Regions from separate parts of the Thermoanaerobacterium sp. R66 genome, predicted to be linked through region 1. Evidence: riboswitches for the same ligand, from Rfam matches in the RefSeq annotation. Region 1 holds a riboswitch; each other region holds the start of a gene.
The links. A riboswitch is a leader RNA that binds a small molecule or an ion and turns the genes downstream of it on or off. The one in region 1 is predicted to bind thiamine pyrophosphate.
Positions count from the first base shown of each region.

Region 2: another riboswitch for thiamine pyrophosphate. It lies ahead of thiD (bifunctional hydroxymethylpyrimidine kinase/phosphomethylpyrimidine kinase); the one in region 1 lies ahead of thiC (phosphomethylpyrimidine synthase ThiC).
Region 3: another riboswitch for thiamine pyrophosphate. It lies ahead of thiT (energy-coupled thiamine transporter ThiT); the one in region 1 lies ahead of thiC (phosphomethylpyrimidine synthase ThiC).

Region 1 is NZ_JAEUWW010000001.1:333,456-336,626, reverse strand. It holds partial or broken gene thiC (phosphomethylpyrimidine synthase ThiC) at 1-1,203, opposite strand, end outside; TPP riboswitch at 1,316-1,415, opposite strand; gene asrC (sulfite reductase subunit C) at 1,492-2,508, opposite strand; gene asrB (anaerobic sulfite reductase subunit AsrB) at 2,526-3,171, opposite strand, start outside.
Region 2 is NZ_JAEUWW010000001.1:1,102,395-1,105,565, forward strand. It holds gene cytX (putative hydroxymethylpyrimidine transporter CytX) at 1-429, opposite strand, end outside; gene thiD (bifunctional hydroxymethylpyrimidine kinase/phosphomethylpyrimidine kinase) at 419-1,228, opposite strand; TPP riboswitch at 1,297-1,411, opposite strand; gene JJQ93_RS05515 (ABC transporter ATP-binding protein) at 1,461-3,171, opposite strand, start outside.
Region 3 is NZ_JAEUWW010000001.1:2,222,440-2,225,610, reverse strand. It holds gene JJQ93_RS11130 (MGDG synthase family glycosyltransferase) at 1-864, opposite strand, end outside; gene thiT (energy-coupled thiamine transporter ThiT) at 1,070-1,708, opposite strand; TPP riboswitch at 1,766-1,864, opposite strand; gene JJQ93_RS11120 (methylated-DNA--[protein]-cysteine S-methyltransferase) at 1,900-2,367, opposite strand; gene JJQ93_RS11115 (hypothetical protein) at 2,392-2,637, opposite strand; gene JJQ93_RS11110 (aldo/keto reductase) at 2,775-3,171, opposite strand, start outside.

The sequences.
Region 1 (3,171 bases):
GAGATTCACTCCTGTACCTTCTCGCCTTTTCAGGATCTATAGCTAATCTAAACATTTCATCCCAATCAAGCTTTCTCCTGGCATAAGACATATCATTATCCCATTTTTCTGCATTGCGTATACCTTTTGCCAGATCTGCTGCATGGGCAGCTATTTTAGAAGCAATGATGCCTTCCTTCATGTCTTCAATCGTTGGAAGTCTCAGATGTTCCGCTGGTGTTACATAACACAGGAAATCCGCTCCACTTGCTGCAGCAATTGCACCACCAATTGCACTTGTAATATGATCATATCCAGGTGCAATATCTGTTACGATTGGCCCAATACATAAAACGGCGCACCATGACATAGCTTTTTCTCCAACAAAACATTTGCTTCGATTTCATTTAGCCTCATATGACCAGGTCCCTCAATAATCACTTGAACATTCTTTTCATAAGCTCTTTTCGCTAATTCTCCAAGGGTTATAAGTTCTTTTATTTGGCATGCATCTGTGGAATCATTTATGCAGCCTGGCCTCAATGCATCGCCAAGGCTTATCGTTACATCGTACTCAGCACATATGTCAAGAATATCATCAAAATACTCATAAAAAGGATTTTCCTTATCATTTAATTCCATCCACGTATATAACAAAGAGCCTCCACGAGAAACGATATTTAGAAGTCTTTCATTTCTTTTGAAAATTTCCGCCGTCTCTCTGTTGATGCCTGCATGGATAGTCATAAAATCAACACCGTCTTGTGCATGCCTTTCGACGATCTTTATAAATTCTGAAGGAGTAATGTCTTTTAAATCTTTGTCATAATATCCTACAGCATCATATACTGGAACAGTACCTATCATGGCTGTAGAAATACCTATCAATCTGTTTCTAAATTCGAAAGTTTTGCCATATGAACTTAAATCCATGATAGACTCTGCTTTCATTTCTATCGCCTTTTTTGCCTTTTCTAATTCTGCATCCACATTGTTGCAGTCCCTTGATACACCTAAGTTTACGTTTATTTTTGTTCTAAGCCCTGTCCCTACGCCTTCTGGACTAAGTGCTTCATGGTTTTTATTTGCTGGTATGACTACTTCACCAGAAGCTACCTTGCTCAGCAATAAATCCACTTCAATGTCTTCTTTTGCTGCCACAACATTCATCTCTTCTGTAATAATTCCTTTTTTTGCCGCATCTAATTGTGTAGTGTAATTCATCGCAGTCATCCTTTCATAAATTATTTTGTTTTGATACTTGTAAAATGAAGGGAGGAAGAAGGTTATATTCGAAAATATTGAATAAAAAAAGCCTTACCGCATGGTAAAGCTTTATAATCGAAAGCTTGCTTCCCTACGGTAGTATTAACTACATCAGGTTCTAAGGGTCAGGTTTTACCTTCTCAACCAAAATGGTTCCCCCGCAAACTAATTTTACAAGTATTAAATTTAATCTAATTATACTTTAAAACTCTAAAATTGTAAAGGTAATCGGGATTAAAAATCTAATTATTTAATATCACAAACAGGCTTAACATTTATGTTTGACCTGTATTCAGTTTCTGTCCAAAATATTCTATCTGCAACCATAGCTTCAGGGTTTAATTCTACACCCTTTAATATAAGCTCTTTAAATTTATTGTATCCAGCCCTGTCTATCAAGTGACCTCCATGGAGATATACTGGTTTATGATTCAATACTTCCGCAGAGAAATCTTGCCAATTTTTAAGTATGCCCAGCACTACATCTTCTGTTACCCAATTTAAGAAAATCTTTCCCATGCGAGGTGTCTGTTTTCCGGTTCTGCCACCAATGAGGACTCTGTAGAATTTCTTAGGATTTCTAGACCAAGCACCTGTGGGACATACAAGTGCACACTCACCACAGCCAACACAGCAGCACGAATCTTTCTCGATTTTTCCATTTACCATGTATAAAACACCTGTAGCATGTTGTTTACACGCCTCGATACATTTCTTACATCCTATACAACGATCGTAATCATATTCTGTTTTTGTAATGCCTATAATTCCAAAATCGTTGAAATGAGCCTTTGCACAGTCATTAGGACATCCGGCTATGCTTACTTTTATATGATAATCACTTGGAAAGATGATTTTTTCAATTTTTCTTGCAAGTGATGTTGTGTCTATATTTGCCTTTATGCAATGTTTATTTCCTATGCAAGCCATAATGTTTCTAGAACCTATCGTTGGATATCCATTGTCATCTACTTCCATGTCAACACCACAAAGGTCTACTTCTATCTCTTTAATAAACGTCTTTATATACTTATTGACTTCATCGATATATTCATACTTTATTCCAGGTATTGATAAAGTTTGTCTAACGCCAAGATGAAATTGTCCATTTCCCCATGTTTTTGCAATATGTTCTACATATGACAAATATTTAGCATCCATTACACCGCCTGGAACGCGCATCTGCACCATGAATTCACCGCGGACTTTCGATTGCCTGTAACAATTTCTGCGGACTTTTTTTACATCTATATCATAGTTCATTACATACACCTCCACATTTAATCAAGTAAATCCTTCGCTTTTGTGTAGTTAAACACAGGACCTTCGAGGCAAACATACGTCTCGTTTATCTTGCAGTGACCACATTTTCCAATTCCGCAAGACATTTTTCTCTCAAAGGAAACCCAAATTTTATCTTCTGGTACCCCATTTTTCAATAATTCTAATGCTGTAAAATGCATCATTACTGGCGGACCAACGACAATGACATTGTAATCATCAAAGCTATCAAATGGTATTTTACTTATATGCTCTGTCACCAAGCCAACTTCAAATCCATCGACTTTTTTCTTATCAAGAGTATATATAGTGTTAAATTTTGTCTTAAAATTATTTAAATCTTCTTTAAATAAGACGCTGTTTTCATCTTTAAATCCTGCTATAAAGTGTAGCGATTTTATTTCTTCCGAATTATCATAAAAATACTTAAGTAAGCTTCTAACAGGCGATACACCTGTACCACCAGCTATAACAACTAAGTCTTTTCCTTTATATTTGTTAACAGGGAATGAATTACCATAAGGTCCTCTCATGAATATCTTATCGCCAGGAGATAAGTTAAATATCTCATTTGTTACTTTTCCTACTTTTCTTATAGTAAATTCCATCCAATTGTCACCCATAGCGCTTATCGATATAGGTGCT
Region 2 (3,171 bases), 770 kb from region 1:
CACAACAGCAATATCGTTTATCCAGTAAGCTTCATTGTCAAAGAATAATGTCCACAATAAAACAGATATGCCAACGACAAAAATTCCAACAGCAGTAGACATGCCTATAGCACCGTTGAAAGCCTTTGCAGACTGTATTATCATTACAGCCGTCCAGCCAACCAATTGAAGCACATTTAAAAGCCCTATAAATACCATGCCTTTCTCGCCCAGGACACCTTTTGTGGACTCTATCGCAGGTTTCTTAACTCTAAAGGACATAAGCCCTCCTAAAGCAAAAAACAGAGTGCCAATGATGTGACCTAACAATATGCTTAAAATCCCTTTAGTTAAGCCTAATGGTGCAAAGTACGAACCAGTAAAAACCTCTGCAATGGATATGGCCGCACCTGCCCATATTAAAAAAAGCGTCGAGTTTTTAATCTTCATAGTCAATACCTGCCTTCTTATAAAGATCTACTAGATGTCCTACAGGTCCTACACCTTTACCTATCTCAAGAGAATTTTTAATAGCCTCTGTTATGTAACTTTTTGCGTTTATTACTGCATCTTTCAAGCTTAATCCTCTACCAAGGTACGAAGCTATTGCAGATGAGTACGTGCATCCCGTCCCATGTGTATTTTTGGTGTCGATCCTTTCCTGCGGCAAAAGTAAAAATTCACTTCCATCGTAGAATACATCAGTAGCGTTTTCTACTGAATGTCCACCTTTTACAACGACAGCTCTTACACCCATATCGATGATCTTTTTAGCAGCCTCCTTCATGTCGTCAATTCCCTCAATATTCATTCCAGTAAGCTCACACGCCTCCGGTATATTGGGAGTAATGATATCTGCCATAGGCAAAAGTTTTGTCTTTAATGCGTCTATGGCATCTTCTTTTAGAAGGTAATATCCGCTTTTTGATATCATGACAGGGTCTAATACGACATTTTTGGGATTCCATCTTTTAAGTGATGATGCAATAGCGTCAATGATATCTTGGCTTGATACCATACCTATCTTTACAGCATCTACCGCCGTATCATCAAATACGCAATCTATCTGCTTTTTGATGATATCCGCATCCATCTCTCTTACATCAAAGACACCTACTGTATTCTGCGCCGTCACTGCCGTAATGACGCACATGCCGTATACTCCAAGGGCGCAAAACGTCTTTAAATCTGCCTCTATGCCAGCACCGCCAATGCTGTCAGAGCCTGCAATCGTAAGCAACTTCTTCACATCGATTCCTCCTTTTTTTGTATGCCTTGAGGAAATACAAAACGAAAAAAGTGTGCCGGATAAGCACACTTAAAGTCCAATGTACTCCCTACGCCGGCATTATCCAGATCAGGTTATGGGTCATAGCAGAAATAGCTGCTAACTCTCAGCCGGGCTATCACCCCAGCTCCCCAGACGAAATATTAACTTTTACTTTATTTTAACACAAATTATCTGACTTGTACAGGATATTTCACCATATCGTCAAATTTTCCTGTTGATAGCTGTACAGATTATAGTACACGCCCTTCCTATTCATAAGCTCCTCATGTGTACCTTCCTCTTCTATTCCATTTTCAGTAAGCACTATTATACGCTTGGCATTTCTAATGGTGCCCAATCTGTGGGCGATTATGAGGGTAGTCCTGTTTTTCGATAGATTTTCAATAGACTGCTGAATAATCGATTCACTTTTATTGTCAAGCGATGATGTCGCTTCATCAAGTATAAGTATTGGAGGATTTTTTAAGAACATCCTTGCAATAGATATTCTCTGCTTTTGTCCGCCAGACAATTTAACGCCTCTTTCGCCAATATACGTATCATAACCATCTTTTAACTCCATTATGAAGTCATGGGCATTTGCAGCTTTGGCTGCATTGATTATTTCTTCGTCAGTAGCATCTAATTTGCCGTATGCAATGTTTTCTTTTATCGTGCCCGAAAACAAAAATACATCTTGCTGGACAATGCCTATATTTTCTCTAAGCGATGATAGCTTCACATCCCTTATATCTACACCGTCAATTTTTATGGAGCCTGCATCTATCTCATAAAACCTCGGTATAAGGCTTAGAAGTGTGGTTTTACCTGCACCTGAGGGCCCTACTATTGCCACTGTCTCTCCATGTTTTATCTTAAGATTGATTCCTGACAGTACTTCTCTTTTATTGTCGTAGCTGAATGTGACATTGTCAAACTCAATATCGCCTTTCACATCTTTTAACTCTATCGCATCTTTTTTATCTGCTATCTCTGGCTCTGTATCCATAAGCTCTACAAACCGCCTAAAGCCAGCCATACCCTGCTGGTACTGCTCTATAAACCGCAAAAGAACAGTCAAAGGTTGCAAAAACTGGCTAATGTATATTATGTATGCCACTAAGTCACCTGTATTTATGAGGCCTTTTGATATAAAGTAGCCACCTGCTGCAAGAGTAATCACAACTGATATATTAGAAAGAAAATTTACACTAGAATCAAATATGCCAATATGCTTAACCGCTTTTGACCTGGCACTTTTATACATGGAGCTTTTATTATCGAATTTTAGGTTCTCAAATTTTTCCCTTACAAATGATTTGACGACCCTTATGCCTGTAATGCTTTCTTCTAATGTGGCATTCATCTGTGCCTGCGTTTCACGGACATTTTTCCATATAATTTCAAACTTATTGTTGTAAATATACATGTATATAAACATAAAAGGTATTATGGTAAATACAACCAGTGTCAGCCTCACATCAATTGTAAGCAAAAGTATGAATGTGCCTATTATCCTTATGATAGACAAAAAAAGGTCCTCTGGACCATGATGTGCTACTTCTGCTATCTCATTTAAGTCATTGACAACCCTTGACATTATATAACCTGTCTTTGTGTTGTCATAATAGTTCATAGAAAGTTTCTGAAGATGTGAAAAAGCATCTTTTCTCATATCGTACTCTATGCTTACACCTAAAACATGGCCATAGTATCCTACTATGTATTCAAGTATCATCCTTCCGAAGTACATTATAGCTAATAAAATTGCGAACCTGTATATAAGGTTAAAATCCTTGTTAGGTATGACGTTATTTATCACATTTCTCGTAACCATAGGAAAAACCAAATCTGAAGCAGATATAAAAAATGCACACACCATGTCAAGGATAAAAAGCCATATATGTGGCTTGTAATACAAT
Region 3 (3,171 bases), 1.9 Mb from region 1:
CTTTTTAGTTATCGCTTCTGTGACAGTTAGGCCACCACTTTTTGTTACAAGCACATCAGCCGCTTCCATAAATTCATGTACATTATCCACATGTCCATATACACTTACATTATCATCAGCAATTTCCTCAATTTTGGCTTTTAAATTTTTATTCAATCCACATATTACAGCAATCTGTAAATCTTTATGGCTTTGTATGACATTAACAGCCTTTTTAATATTTCCAAGTCCAAGCCCACCACCCATTACAAGTATAAATGGCTTATCTACAACAAATCCTAATTTTTGCCTCACCTCAAATTTATCTTTCTTAACATAAAACTCCTCATCAATAGGTATTCCCGTAACATATATTTTATCATCAGAAACACCCATCAAATTCATCTGACTTTTCATCTCTTGAGAACCGACAAAATACCCGTCTATCTGGTGATGTATCCAATACGCATGGACATCATAATCAGTCAATATAGCGAATATTGGAATATTTAGATCTCTCTTTATATGAGACAGAATAGAGCAAGAAAACGGATGGGTGCATATTACAGCGTTAGGCTTTAAGTTTAATACGTAATCTTTTATAAATGTATAAACGGATATGCCTACCAGCTTATTTATGCGCCTTTCTATCTTGTCCCTTTCCATCTCATAGAGATAACCCCATAATTCAGGTGTCAATTTTAATGTCTTTAGGTAAATTCGAGTCGTCAAATACGAAAGACTGGGAAACTTCTCTCCAAGTGGATTTTCTACAAACACTTCAACATTATCTCTTTTTTCAAATGCTTTTTTTAATGCCATTGCAGTCCTTTTATGCCCAGTCCCTATATCTTCATAAAGTATTAAAATCTTTATTTTATCCATTTTAAAGACCCTCGCAATCACTATATTGATTATCTCATCCAAAAATTAAATTTGGATTAAAGTTTAATTAAAAATGCGTTAAAATAGTGTTATCAATATAGTTTATTTTCATTTGCTATCTAATATTATACCATCAAAATCAATTTATTGTATAAGATTTATTAAAACCCTCTTCCGTTAAGAAGAGGGTTTTAATAAATCTTTTTTAAGCTAAAGCTTTTTTCTTTATTATCTCAATTGCATTTCTCACTTGTGGAATAATAGAAACCATAAAGCAAATTAAAACCTCCACACCTACTAGTATCCCATTTACAAGAAGTGAATAGACGACAGGATTCATGCCTTTAGGTGCATAGCTGGCGAAGAAAAAGACACCTGATAGAAAATGTGAGAAAAACCTGCCAAAACCACCAACTAAAACGCCAAAGCTTAAGTTTTTCTTAAAAAACCCTGCAAGCCCTAAGGCTCCAAATGCTAATGGATAATCCAAGAGAAGCTGTATCCAATGCACAACATAAGGATCTTGTATTAGCTGAAGCATTCCATAAGCCATTCCCACCGCTATGCCTGGACCTGCTCCATAATAATATGCAAAGACAAACAGCGGAAGCATGCTGGCTGGCGTTATAGAGCCACCTTGAGGCCAATGGTAAAACCTTATATACGACAAGACAAATGATATAGCTATTGCTAATCCGCCATACACAAGCATCTTTGCGTTAAATTTCACGCTATTTCTCAGGATGTAAAACAAAAACACAGCAAATAAAATCGCGATGATGATGGAAAGTGTGGCAGGCTTTATCTTTGTGAAATCTGAAAAAATGCTTACAATGTAGGACATGAAAATAACCTCCTTTTGAGGCTATGTACCGCTTAAAACAAAAAAACCGCACACTGATGCGGTCTTTTGCCGCATTCCCTTCGTAGGCATTAACCTAATCAGGTTCTAGGGGTTTGGCATCTGCCATCTCAGCTAAAAGCACCCCCAGCGGACATAGTCTGTTTATTAATTTATACTATATTATAATGAAATTACTTTTTAAATGCAATACCTTCATGTTGAAGCAACAATGATTTTACATTAAGTCCTCCTGCAAAGCCTTTTAACGTCATATCCGAGCCGATGACCCTATGACACGGTATGATAATCGGGATCGGATTTTTATTAAGGGCATTTCCTACAGCCCTTGATGCATTTGGCTTTCCTATTCTCCTTGCGATCTCACCGTATGTAGCGTAAAAACCATACGGTATCTTCATAAGCTCTCGCCAAACAGATTTTTGAAAGTCTGTCCCCTGTAAGTCTAACTTTACATTAAATTCTTTCAAGCGACCTTCAAAGTACAATCTAAGCTGTTCTTTGCAATCTGCAATAAGCGAATTTGTACCCATTAAACATTGTAAATGTTCTTCATTGGGAAAATCTATCCTCGTTATGCCATCTTCGCTTGAATATATTCTTAGCGTTCCAATGGGTGTATCTAAGTCATCCCGCAGCACATTACCACATCCTGATACATTTTGCTATTTAACGATAACTTCTTCGACTTCATCTTCAACTTCAAAATCTTCATTAGATTCATAAGAAGACTCACTTGATTCTGACTTGCCTGAAGCTGCTATTTTTGCTAAGCTTTTTTCTATTGAATCAATCTTTTTCATCTTTTTCATTGTATAAACTATGTAAAATACCAAAAAGATAACTGAAACAATCGGTGTTGCTAATGCTACAAAGTACTGCAGAAATAGCATAAATCCGCTTTGAACCATCCTTGACACTCCCTTCTAAATAAGATATTCACTATTTATTATTTCACAAGTAAACCGTCAAAGCAAGTATTATAAAAAATATTATAAAAAGTAAAGCCATATTGGTGAAACTTAGGTTTCATCAATATGGCTTATTTTTAAACTGCTTCTTTAAAATATCTTCTTACATCCTTTAAATATTCAATTATCGTCAAGTGCTGAGGACACTTAGTCTCGCACTCTCCGCACTCTATGCAAGAACTTGCTTTTCCTTCATTTAAGCTATTATAATTTCTAAGTGCTTCATTGTAGTTATTGTACATGTGGGCTTCATTGTATATGGCAAAATTCTTGGGTATATTCACACCGTTTGGACACGGCATACAATAATTGCAGGCAGTGCATCCTACAGGCGAAAGCTTATTATAAGTTTCTCTTACCTTATCCACAAGTTTTACCTCATCATCAGTTAAGCCATTCGCTTTTGATCTTGAAGCACTTTCTATATTTTGTTTCACTTGCTCCATCGTGCTCATTCCACTTAATACAAGCGAT